Regions from separate parts of the Mesorhizobium sp. M1409 genome, predicted to be linked through region 3. Evidence: riboswitches for the same ligand, from Rfam matches in the RefSeq annotation. Region 3 holds a riboswitch; each other region holds the start of a gene.

Region 1 (4,210 bases), on a different contig from region 3:
TTGGCGGAGCAAAGCTAGTTATCGGCGTCGATCGGCTCGACTACACCAAGGGCATCGACAATCGGATTAAAGCTTTCGATCTGCTGGCAGTCGAGCCGCAACGTGTCTCGCTCTTGCAAATCGCAACTCCCTCACGTGGCGACATCCAAGCGTACAGCGAATATCGGCGCGACGTCGAAAGACTCGTCAATCAAGTCAACAACCGGCATGGCACGGACGAGTGGATGCCGATTATCTATGAGAACAGGTCGTTCACCCAAGCTGAGATAGCGGGTCTTTACAGAGCCGCGCGTGTTTGCGTTGTGACGCCGTTGCGCGATGGCATGAATCTTGTGGCGAAAGAATACATTGCTGCACAAGATCCGATGGACCCTGGCGTTCTGGTGTTATCGAAGTTTGCCGGCGCGGCCGAAGACTTCGGCGAGGACGCCCTGCTGGTAAATCCGAGGCTCTCCGACGAGATAGCTACCGCGATCTCAAGAGCGGCCAGCATGCCGCGCGAAGAACGCATCCAACGCTGGCGGAGGATGATGGACAAACTTGAAGCGTATACGATCCACCATTGGTCAGCGGACTTCGTTCGGCAACTGGACAGCAGCCGGGTTACGGTCCCTGCGGATCACTTCCACTATGTTGGCTTGGGCTGGATCAGCGAGGCCCAAATGCCTTCGTATCGGACCGAGCCAGAATTGCACACCGCGCTGACGCGTGCACTGGATAAAAACTGGGTCCTGCCGATCGTATGATGCAGAATATGAAGCACGCGAGCTTTGCCTGCATTTGCGCATCCCTCAATGCCGAGCGCTTGGAGAGAGAGATACTTATCCTGACCGCCTGAATGCGGCTTAAGCGGCTTATCGGGACCACAGTCGGGCTTTGCATCAGACCCTTGAGCCAGGCTCCGTCAGTGTGGTCTCTTGCCGCCGAGCGGAGTCATCACGATTGCCTAGTCACCCGTGATGACGACTGGCGTGCCAATTCCCCTCGGACCACGGTTTGGCGCTCACTCCGAGAAAACCGCTTCTACCACGCACGCACGGCTTGCGGCCGCATCGTTAAACATCGCCACCAATGCGATCTTCTGCATTCTAATGACGTTGTCACGCGCTTGAAGTCTTGTCCGAAATCCTTCATCGGCGACCTGCGAGGGATGTCGCAGCCCGACAGGGATCCATTAGTTGGACTATGGTGGCAGCGGAGCAGCGCCGCCAATGGGCGACTGAATATTTCACAATGTTAGACAAGCGTAAAAGCGAAATCACATAACGACATAAACATTTCGTTATGCGTCATTGACAAAAGAGCGGACTGCTGTGATTGTCTGCGTGTCGTGGTTCTCGCGTGCGGCGCTGCCGCAGCGGAGCTAAGAGGGAAGCCGGTGCAATGCCGGCGCTGCCCCCGCAACTGTTAGCGGCGAGCCAACCCCACTCATGTCACTGAGGCGAATACCCTCAGGAAGACGGGTAGAGGCTATGACCCCGCGAGCCAGGAGACCTGCCACGGCGGATTACGTCCATGGGCGGGGTGTCTCGGTGGCCGCTGCAAGCCGGCGTTCGTGCCGGTCTGCTAGCGCCTTCCTTGTCATCGGCGCCCCAACCATCGGGGTATGACATGACTGACTCTCAGGAAATTCCTGTAGCAACGCTCGGCGTGCCGCGCTTCGGTCGTCGGCGAGAACTGAAATTCGCGCTTGAAAGCTACTGGTCCGGAACATCGTCCGCTGGCGACCTTCTCACGACGTCGAAGGCGCTCCGTGCCGCTAGCTGGGAAGAGCAGCGCGATCGCGGCGTGTCGAAAATCCCGTCGAACGACTTCTCGCTTTACGACCATGTGCTCGACACCGCAGCCATGGTCGGGGCCGTTCCATCCCGTTACGGCTGGAATAGCGGCGAGGTCCCACTTGACATCTACTTCGCAATGGCGCGCGGCAACCAGGGTCAGACGGAGGATTGTGGACACGCTGGTCACCAGGAGGAGGCTCATGGACCTGGTGTAACCGCGATGGAAATGACCAAGTGGTTTGACACCAACTACCACTACATTGTGCCGGAACTCGATGATGATCAGACGTTCGCCCTCTCGTCATCGAAGCCGGTCGATTACTTCCTCGAGGCTAAAGCTCTCGGCATTCACACACGCCCAGTCATCCTTGGACCCATCACCTTCCTCAAGCTGGCGAAATCGCCTGCCGAGGGGTTCGGTCCCATCGCGCTCCTACCGCGGCTGCTGCCCGTTTACGAGCAAGTCCTGCAGAAGCTGAAGCTGTCGGGAGCCGACTGGGTGCAGATCGATGAGCCAGCGCTTGTCCTCGATCTGAACCCGAACGAACGAGCTGCGTTCGAATTCGCCTATGGCCAGCTGTCGAAAGCCGCGCCCGAGCTGAAGATCATGCTGGCTACGTATTTCGGGTCGCTGGGAGACAATCTCGAAACCGCGGTTTCTCTGCCCCTGGCCGGGCTGCATATTGATCTCGTGCGCGCTCCCGAGCAGCTGGAAACGGTGGGTCGGCTCGCTCCGAAGGATCTGGTGCTCTCGCTTGGCTTGATCGATGGCCGCAACGTCTGGCGTGCGAACCTGCCCGCCATTCTCGACCGCATCAAACCGATCGTCGCCGGCTGGCCCTTGGACCGCGTCGAGATCGCGCCTTCTTGCTCGATGCTGCATGTGCCGATTGATCTGCGCATGGAGACGGAACTCGACGCCGACATCAGGTCGTGGCTCGCCCTCGCGGCCCAGAAGACCGACGAGCTGGTCTTGCTGGCCCGGGCCCTGTCCCAAGGCAGGGATGCGGTGGCAGGCGCGTTGAAAGCGTCTGCCGAGGCTGCCGCCACGCGCGTGACATCCACGAGGATCCATGACCCGCTTGTTCAGGGGCGGATCGCTAGCATTGAGGACAGCGCGAAGCGACGAGAGAGCGCTTTTGGCGAGCGCTCCAGAGTCCAAGCCGGCTCACTCGGGCTGCCGCCGTTCCCGACGACGACCATCGGGTCCTTCCCGCAGACGCCGCAGGTACGCAAGGCGCGGGCCGCTCATGCGAAGGGCCAGCTGAGCTATGTCGACTATGAGACGTTCCTGAAGAAGGAGATCGAGGCTGCAATTCGCTGGCAGGAAGAGATCGGGCTGGACGTGCTGGTGCACGGTGAGTTCGAGCGAAACGACATGGTACAGCATTTCGGCGAGCAGTTGTCCGGCTTCGCGCTCACCCAGCATGCCTGGGTACAAAGCTATGGGTCGCGCTACGTGCGTCCCCCCATCATTTTCGGCGACGTATCGAGGCGCAATCCGATGACAGTGCGCTGGTGGCAATTCGCCCAGTCGCTTACGGAAAAGCCCGTGAAGGGAATGCTCACAGGCCCAGTCACCATTCTCAATTGGTCTTTTGTTCGCGACGACGTACCCCGCTCCGAAGCCTGCCGCCAGATCGCGCTCGCCATCCGCGACGAAGTGAGGGATCTCGAAAGGTCCGGCGCAAGGATGGTCCAGATCGATGAGGCCGCGTTTCGCGAAGGATTGCCACTGCGCCAATCTGACTGGAAAGTCTATCTCGACTGGGCTGTCGAATGCTTCCGGATCGCTTCAACGGGTGTAAAGGACGCGACTCAAATTCATACCCACATGTGCTATTCGGAGTTCAACGAGATCATTCACGCGATCGCTGAAATGGATGCGGATGTCATTTCGATTGAGACGTCGCGCTCGAAGATGGAACTGTTGGACGCCTTCACGAGCTCCAAATATCCGAACGAAATCGGTCCCGGCGTTTATGATATTCACTCACCACGCGTCCCGGAAGCCGGCGAGATTTCGGACTTAGTCATGCTTGCCCGCGAGCGACTGTCCGACGGCCAACTGTGGATAAACCCGGACTGTGGCCTCAAAACACGCAAATGGGAGGAGGTCCGCCCTGCCCTCATGAACATGGTCGCTGCGGCGCGCGCGCTCCGGCAGAAAGTGCAGGCGTGAGGCTTCTCTTCCTCACCGTGTGGGGAGTTGCCGGCTGGCGGACGTCGGCCGGGAATATGCCAACCCGATCACACTCTTGGAATAAGCCACTCGGCGAAAATGTGCAATTTTCCTTCGGCACGTGTCCTCATCGCGCAGAAATATAAATGTGACACTACGCTATAGTATTGGTCCTTGGGAACATACAGGCCCCGCGCCTCGAACAAATCGTACACACGTCGTTTCTCAAAGTAGACTGCTTGGCATG
Region 2 (4,210 bases), on a different contig from region 3:
CGGGGCCGCAGCAGAAGATTTCGCGATCGCGGAAATCGGGCGCCAGCAATGGCAGCCGAATGGCGTCGATGCGGCCCATATGGCCGAACCAGCCCTCGCGGCTCGACCGCTCCTCGATCATGAAGCCGAGCGACAGGCCGGGCATACGGCTGCCGAGCAGTTCGAGTTCCTTGCGGAAGATGATCTCTTCCGGACGGCGCGCGCAGTTGACGAAGCCGACATCGGTCCATGGCGCGCAGTCGTTCAGCCAGCGCAGCATCGACATCATCGGCGTCACACCGGAACCGGCGGAGATGAACAGATACTTGGCCGCCGGGTGGCTGTGCAGCGAAAAGTCACCTGTCGGCCCATAGGCCTTGACGTGCGAGCCCGGCGCCAGATGGTCGAACATCCAGCGCGTGCCTGTGCTGCCCGCCTGCGCCTTCACTGTCACCGCGATAGAGAACGGCCGCGATGGCGAGGACGACAGCGTGTAGGTGCGCATCAGCGGCCCGTCGGCTGTCGGCAGTTCCAGCGTCACGAACTGGCCCGGCTTGTAGCGAAACCAGGTCTGGTTGTCGGAGCGGAAGGTGAAGGTCTTTACGTCAGGTGCTTCGTCGCTGACGCCGATCACTTCCAGCACCTGCAGCCTGTCGTTCCAGGGCGTCATCTGGTCGAGATGGCGATAGAGGCCAAGATCCGTCATCGCATTCATCCTCTTGTCCCTTTTGTTTTGTGCATGATCCCAAAGCCGCTGCGCATTTTGGGCGACATGCACTAGGCGACGCTGCGCAGGGCCGGCCGGCCGCCTTCGGCGAGGCGCGGGCCGATGAACGACGCATACCATTCGACGAACTGGATCACGCCGCCCTCATGCAACTCCGAATAGGGGCCGGGCTCGTAGGCGGGCGACAGGATGCCAAAGGCGTTTTCCTCGACGATGCGGCGATCCTGGTCGTTGGTTTCGGTCCAGACATGGGTGAGGTCTTCGATGGTGTAATCGACCCCCTCGACCGCGTCCTTGTGCACCAGCCACTTCGTCGTCACCGCCGTTTCCGTGGCGCTGATCGGCAGCACCCGGAACGTCACCGCGTGATCGATGAGGATGTGGTTCCAGGTCGTCGGATAGTGATAGTGCATCAAGGTTCCGATCCTGTCGGCGGAGACAGTGTCGGAGAGGTTCTTCTTCACCGCCAGCTTGCCGGTCATGGTGTAGCTGACGGCATCGCGCAACAGCGGCGCGCGGGTGGCGCGGTACTGCCCGGCCGGATCGATGCGGAACTTGCTCGGCAGGCCTGATGCCTCGCATTTGGCCCAATGCGCGACCATTTCGGGGTCGCTGTCGGCGCCGTTGACGCCGGTCACGGTAGGCGCTTCCGGGAAGGTCTTGCACAGCTCGGGATGATTGGCGACGCAGTGATAGCACTCGCGATTGTTTTCCCAGACCAGCTTCCAGTTGCCCTTCTCTATGATCGTGCTCTCGAAGGCGATCTTTGCTTCCCGCAACCGGTGCGGCAAAAGATAAGGTTCGATCATCGCCCGCATCGGCGCGAAATCGGCGGGCTCCTTGCCCAGGCAGATGAAGATGTAGCCGCCGACGCTCTCGCAGGCGACCGGCTTCAGGCTGAACTCACTTTTGTCGAAACCGTCGGCCATCTGGCGGGCAAACAGCAGGCGGCCGTCGAGCTCATAGGTCCACTGGTGATAGGGGCAGACCAGCTTTGCCGCCGTACCCCTCTCTGTGTTGCAGACGCGGCTGCCGCGATGGCGGCAGGAATTGTGGAAGGCGTTGATCTTGCCTTGCTGGTCGCGGACAAGAACGACCGGATAGTCGCCGATCTGCACTGTGATGTAGCTGCCCGGCTTAGGCAGCTCGCAATCGTGGCCGATGAACAGCCAATCACGATACCAGATCAGCTCCATGTCGAGCTTGAAAAAGTCTGGATCGGTGTAGAAGGGCTGCTCCAGCGAAAAGCCTTGCCGGCGGCTGTTCAAGAGCCTCAGCATGTCGTTGCGAATATCCATGTCCTGTCCTCGTTTCTTAAGGACTGAAATGGTGGTGACGGAGGAAGGATCGGACGCAGGCCGGCGATGCGCCGGACATGCACTATCCACCTCTTGACCGCCCACCGCGATCAGTCGAGTCTAGAAATCTCGGGCTGGTTTCCGGGCTCTGGAGTTGTCCTTACGGACCATCGCGACACCTTCCCAGGCAACTGCCCAGTGGTCTCCCGTTGCGACTTGAACTCCACCACCGTTGCGGGGGCAGCGCCGGATTCTGACCGGCTTCCCAATTCTCCGCCTCGTCGTCACGAAGCGGCACCTGAGATGGTATGATCTAACCACGATCGCGGGCGCGTCATCGGCATGAAAACGACATCGTATCCATGCGGCGCGACACGCATGCGAAACGTTCCGGTTGGCGATTGTTGAGCCGAAATCCTATCTCCGCGGCGGCCATTCCCAACTGCAATCTCCTCGAAGCCGGCCCCTTGCCGGCGACCAAAAAGGTTAACGGTTTCGAAAAGTGACTATTAGCTGGTTCTAAAATCGAACCGAACGGTTCGTTTCTGTTGACGGTGCGTGCAGGACGGTGTGAACGCCGGGCCTTGGAAACAGTTGGTGATCCAGCGGGCGATTTTGCTTAAGTGTTGAAAAACATAAATAAAAAGTAGCGTGTAGAATCCCGTGGCACAATTTCAAGTGGCGGATTCATGGTCCACACGGAACAACTTCGTGATTGGAAAAGGCGAGGATGCCCTCCCACATCGGGGCTGTCCGAACGACGCGATTTCCCTTCCAAGACACGCCGCTGGACGGACGGAAAAGAAGATACTGGAGTACAAAAAAATGAAAAAGATCATTCTCACTGCCGCCGCCGTTCTGGCCATTTCCGGCAGCGCCTTCGCTAATGGTAGCGACCACTACGGTTCGAACGGCGCCAATCAGCCTGCTGCCGCGGTCGACAAGTCGTACACGGCTTCCACCAAGACCTCGGAACCGGTTGCCCAGACGCCCGCTCAGGGCAGCGACCGTAACCTCTTCGGCCGCTAACAACCAATTCCCAGTTGACGGCGGGTCTGCCCGCCGTCCTGGCGAAATCCAGAAATCCAGGAGACTAAAATGAACAAGATCCTTCTTGCCGCCGCCGCCGTTCTGGCCGTCACCGGCAGTGCCTTCGCCGGCAGCGACAACTTTGGCTCCAAGGGCGCCGACCAGCCTGCCGCCGCGGTCGACAGCTCGTACACGGCTTCCGTCAAGAAGTCGGAGCCGGCCACGCAGGCGCCTGTCGACCATGGCAGCGACCGCAACCTGTTCGGCAACAACTAACCCGACCAAAACCAACATCCGACAGCGATGCGGCGGGTTAACCCGCCGTATCGAATTCGAGAATACGGAGTATCAAAATGAAAAAGATTGTTCTTACTGCCGCCGCTCTTCTGATTGCCGCCGGCAGCGCCTATGCCCGCAACGACAACGCTGGCGGCACCGACATCAACAAGCAGTCGACCGTCAACGTCGACACCTCGCATACGGGCTCGATCCGCAAGAGCGAATCGCCCGTCTACAAGCTGCTCAATTCGTCGGGCGATGCACCGAAGTCCGCCCCTCAGGGCAGTGACCGAAACCTCTTCGGCCGCTAACAGCCGAAGCTGATCTCCAAACGAGAGCGGCGGACCTTGCCCGCCGCTCTTGTTTTTGTAACAGGGCAGTATCGTCGTGCGACCTCTCAGGCCGCCTTCGCCTCCGCTTCGTGAAGAGCGAAGGACCGCCCATCCGTGTCGAAGATATGCAGATCTTCGCCATTGGCGCTCAGGCGCAATGTCGAGCCACGCTTGACTTCGACATTGCCAGGCAGCTTGGTCACCAGCGGCAGGTCGGCGCGGCCGATGTCGATGTAGACAAGCTGGACTTCGCCGAGCTGCTCGACATAGTCGACCGTCCCTTCGAACAGATAGTCCGCACCGCTGGCGATGATCAGGTCCTCCGGTCGCACGCCAAAGCTCACCGCGGCACCCTTTGCCGAAGCAGGCGTCGTGATCGGCACGGTCGCCTTGCGCCCGCCGACATGGCTGACGACAGTCGGATTTCCGGTCTTGTCGATGGTCGCCGGCAGGATGTTCATGGCCGGCGAGCCGATGAACTGGGCAACGAACAGATTGCCGGGCTTCTTGTAGAGGTCCATCGGCGTGCCGACCTGTTCGATATGGCCGTCCTTGAGCACCACGAT
Region 3 (4,210 bases):
CCACTTCCAGGTCGAAGATGATGAACAGGATCGACACCAGGTAGAAGCGGATGTCGAATTTCATGCGGGCGTCATCGAACGAGTTGAAACCGCACTCGTAGGCGGAGAGCTTTTCGGGATCGGGATTGCGGTAGGCCACCAGGAAGGGCGCGGCCAGCAGCGCCAGGCCGACAACCAGCGCCACGCCGATGAACAGGACGATGGGCAGGTATGAGCTCAAGAGTGCGTTCATGCTCGGCTTTCCGTTGGCGCCAATCCACGTTGATTACAGCACCGGACCCTAATGCGGAAGCGTGACAGTTTAACCGCTGAACCGTTTTAAGGGCCTATGCTGCAACGCGGCGAGGGTTAGCGCAGCACTTCCAGCGAAGCAAGTCAAACCTTGTTCAAAACACCGACCTGGACGGCATATCGCGGCAAACTGGTCCGATCCCCTCTTGTTTGATTTCCTTCGCTTTTTACTCCACTTTTCTCTCCTGACATGGTTGCCGCCAAAACCCTGCTAGCATCGGCCGGAATCACCCCTCAATCGCCCTCAGAGTGACGCCTGCATGAAGGAAAAGATTTCGCTCCCCATGGCCCGGCGCATCGCGCTTGCCGCCCAAGGGTTTCTCGATCCCCGCCCAATCGGCACCCCGAACCGCCGGCACTTCGCCCGGGTACTGGCCCGCACCGGCCTGCTGCAGATCGATTCCGTCAGCGCGGTGGTGCGCGCCCATTATATGCCACTCTATTCGCGCCTTGGCCCCTACCCGCTCGCTCTGCTCGACAACGCGGCTGTGACGCGCAAGCGCACGGTGTTCGAATACTGGGCGCACGAGGCTTCCTTCCTGCCGGTCGAGACATACCCGCTGATGCGCTGGCGCATGGAACGGGCCGAGCGCGGCGATGAGATGTATCTGGGCCTCGCCAAATGGGGCCGCGAACATGCCGCCTATATCGAAGAGATCTACCGCCAGGTCGCCGATCGCGGCCCGATCGCCGCTTCCGCGCTCGAAGGCCAGAAGGGCTCGGGCGGCTGGTGGGGCTGGAGCCACTCCAAGCATGCCTTCGAATGGCTGTTCTGGGCCGGGCGCATCACCACTGCGCACCGTCGCGGTTTCGAACGCTTCTATGATCTGCCCGAGCGTGTGCTGCCGCAGGCGATCCTCGATCTGCCGGTGCCGGCCGCCGAGGACGCGCACCGCGAATTGCTGCGCATTTCGGCCCGCGCCCACGGCATCGCGACATCAGGCGATTTGCGCGACTACTTTCGGCTGTCGCCGGCGGACATGAAGGGCCGGCTGGAGGAACTGGTCGAAACAGGCGAGCTTTTGCCGGTGCGTGTCGAAGGCTGGGACAAGCCGGCTTATCTTCACCGGGACGCTCGCCTGCCGCGCAAGGTCGAGGCCCGAGCCTTGCTGGCGCCGTTCGATCCGGTCGTCTTCGAGCGGTCGCGCACCGAGCGTCTCTTCGACTTCCACTACCGCATCGAGATCTACACGCCGGCCGACAAGCGACAATACGGCTATTACGTCCTGCCGTTCCTGCTCGGCGACAGGATCGTGGCGCGCGTCGATCTCAAGGCCGACCGGCCGGCCGGCGTGCTGCGCGTCCACGCCGCCTACGCCGAGCCCAACGCGCCGCCGCGGACCGCCGTCGAACTGTTCGAGGAATTGAAGCAGATGCAGGGCTGGCTCGGCCTCGAACACATCGAAGTGACGTCCGCCGGTGACTTGGGTCCGGCGTTGGCCGACCTAACCGTGTCGTAAGCTCGCGTTGACACCGCTACCCGCAAAAGCCTAAATCCCGGTCGAGACGGTCTCTTCTCTTCAACGAGAGGAGCCAAGAGGGAATGCGGTGAGGGATATCTGTCCCAAATCCGCGGCTGTCCCCGCAACTGTAAGCGAAGAGCCAAGGCCGAAAGCCACTGGGATGGTCCCGGGAAGGCGGCTACCAAGGCGATGACCCGCGAGCCAGGAGACCTGCCGTCCGCGACTTTAGAATCCGATCGCCCGGCGGGTTTCCGGGCAAGGAGCCGATCTTTGGACCACGACAGCAGTTTTTCGGCTGGCACAGCGGATGTTTCGTCCGGGCACGATGATGCGTTGGCCGGCGTCACCGTGATCGTCTGCGCCTCCTGTCGCGACGAGACCGGCTCCGACGCCCATCCTCGCGCTGGCGAACTGCTGGCGGACGACACGCGCCGCGCCGCATCTGGCGACAACATTCGTGTCCGCGGCGTTGAATGCCTCGGCAATTGCAAGCGACGTCTCAGCGCCGCCATCCTGCGCGACGGCTGCTGGAGCTATGTCTTCGGTGACCTGACCGCGACCAGCGGCGCCGACCTCGTTACCGGCGCCAAGCTCTTCGCCACCTCGACCGACGGCCTGATCCCGTGGCGCGGCCGTCCCGACAGCCTGAAGCGCGGCCTCGTTGCCCGCATCCCTCCCCTCGACATGCTGAAGGACTTGAAATGACCGTTTCCGTCTCCCGTGTTCCCTGCACCGTCGTCACCGGCTTTCTCGGCGCCGGCAAGACGACGCTGGTCCGCCATCTCCTGGAAAACGCCGGCGGCAAGCGTATTGCCATCATCGTCAACGAATTCGGCGACATCGGCATCGATGGCGAGATCCTTAAGGGCTGTGGCATCGATACCTGCCCGGAGGAAAACATCGTCGAACTGGCCAATGGCTGCATCTGCTGCACCGTCGCCGACGACTTCGTCCCGGCGCTCGACCAGATCCTGGCGCTGACGCCGAGGATCGACCACATCCTGATCGAGACCTCGGGCCTGGCGCTGCCCAAGCCGCTGGTCCAGGCTTTCCAGTGGCCAAGCGTGAAGAGCCGCGTCACCGTCGATGGTGTGATCGCCGTGGTCGACGGCCCGGCGCTGGCCGACGGCCGCGTCGCCAACGACATGGATGCCTTGCAGGCGCAGCGCACCCAGGATGAGACGCTCGATCACGACGATCCGGTCGAGGAGGTGTTCGAGCACCAGATCGCCTGCGCCGACCTGATCATCCTGTCGAAGAGCGACCTGATGGACGCAGCCGGCACCGCCCGCGCCAATGCCATCATCAACGAACACTCCGCTCGCGCGGTGAAGATCGTGCCGACGTCGCACGGCAAGGTCGATCCCTCGGTGCTGCTCGGCCTCGGTCTGGCCGTCGAGGATGACATCGAAAACCGCAAGTCCCATCACGACGGCGCATTCGACCATGAGCATGACGACTTCGACACGTTCATCGTCGACATTGCCTCGATCGCCAATCCCGATGAACTGGCAAAGCGCGTCGCCACCGCCGCCGAGGAAGAGAACGTGCTGCGCATAAAGGGCTTCGTCGAGGTCGGCGGCAAGCCGATGCGGCTGCTGCTGCAGGCCGTCGGGCCGCGCGTCAACCACTATTATGACCGCGCCTGGACCGCCACGGACGACCGCCGCTCGCGCCTCGTCGTCATTGGCCTCAAGGGGCTGAACCGCCCGGCTATCGAGCGTATACTCGCCGGCTGATTTCGGACACGGGTCGCGATGCACATCCTAACCACGACATCCGCCTCGCTCGACGACCTCGCCGAGCCGGTCGATCTGCGGCAGATGCCGGCGGATATCGTGGCCCTGTCCTTCACCGACAGCGATCTTGCAGGCCTTGCGGCCGCGTGGAAGGCCGATGCCGGCCGCCTGCCCTCGATGCGGCTGGCCGCCCTGCGTGATCTGCGCCATCCCATGTCCGTTGACCTCTGGGTCGATAGCGTCGCCCGCCACGCCAAAATCATCCTCGTCCGCATCCTCGGCGGCTACGACTGGTGGCGCTATGGCTGCGACCAGCTTGCCTCGACCGCCCGCGAGCGCGGCATAAAACTGGCGCTGCTGCCCGGCGAATGCCGCGACGAGGATCTGCGCCTGATCGAAGCCTCGACGCTGCCGCGCGAAGAACTCGACGGCCTGCTCGACTATTTCCGCGAGGGCGGCCCGGCGAATATGAGCGCGCTGATGCGGAGGCTGGCAAGGTTGGCGGGGTCTGATGCGGACGTAGCAGAGCCGGTCGCAGTGCCGAAAGCCGGTTACTACGACCCCGAACGCGGCGTCGTCCCCCTCCCCCTCGAGGGGAGGGTCCGGCCGCAGGCCGGGGGTGGGGTCCTCTCCGAGACGCGCCAACTTAAAGAGACGTCGAGTCCGGTCGTACCGACTCCACCCGGCCCTTTGGGCCACCCTCCCCTCGAGGGGGAG

The links. A riboswitch is a leader RNA that binds a small molecule or an ion and turns the genes downstream of it on or off. The one in region 3 is predicted to bind cobalamin.
Region 1: linked by a shared signal. The riboswitch ahead of metE (5-methyltetrahydropteroyltriglutamate--homocysteine S-methyltransferase) and the one ahead of NKG99_RS23095 (DUF1636 family protein) in region 3 are both predicted to bind cobalamin.
Region 2: linked by a shared signal. The riboswitch ahead of NKG99_RS15920 (aromatic ring-hydroxylating oxygenase subunit alpha) and the one ahead of NKG99_RS23095 (DUF1636 family protein) in region 3 are both predicted to bind cobalamin.

What each region holds. Positions count from the first base shown of each region.
Region 1 covers NZ_JAMYKV010000024.1:74,044-78,253, forward strand. Annotated here, with positions in the region: gene NKG99_RS19280 (alpha,alpha-trehalose-phosphate synthase (UDP-forming)) at 1-746, shown strand, start outside; cobalamin riboswitch at 1,315-1,516, shown strand; gene metE (5-methyltetrahydropteroyltriglutamate--homocysteine S-methyltransferase) at 1,612-3,963, shown strand.
Region 2 covers NZ_JAMYKV010000017.1:93,206-97,415, reverse strand. Annotated here, with positions in the region: gene NKG99_RS15925 (FAD-binding oxidoreductase) at 1-685, opposite strand, end outside; gene NKG99_RS15920 (aromatic ring-hydroxylating oxygenase subunit alpha) at 757-2,004, opposite strand; cobalamin riboswitch at 2,120-2,321, opposite strand; gene NKG99_RS15915 (DUF680 domain-containing protein) at 2,830-3,033, shown strand; gene NKG99_RS15910 (DUF680 domain-containing protein) at 3,103-3,309, shown strand; gene NKG99_RS15905 (DUF680 domain-containing protein) at 3,387-3,623, shown strand; gene NKG99_RS15900 (ABC transporter ATP-binding protein) at 3,710-4,210, opposite strand, start outside.
Region 3 covers NZ_JAMYKV010000033.1:33,713-37,922, reverse strand. Annotated here, with positions in the region: gene NKG99_RS23105 (NADH-quinone oxidoreductase subunit A) at 1-232, opposite strand, end outside; gene NKG99_RS23100 (winged helix-turn-helix domain-containing protein) at 552-1,751, shown strand; cobalamin riboswitch at 1,783-1,986, shown strand; gene NKG99_RS23095 (DUF1636 family protein) at 2,025-2,459, shown strand; gene cobW (cobalamin biosynthesis protein CobW) at 2,456-3,493, shown strand; gene NKG99_RS23085 (cobaltochelatase subunit CobN) at 3,512-4,210, shown strand, end outside.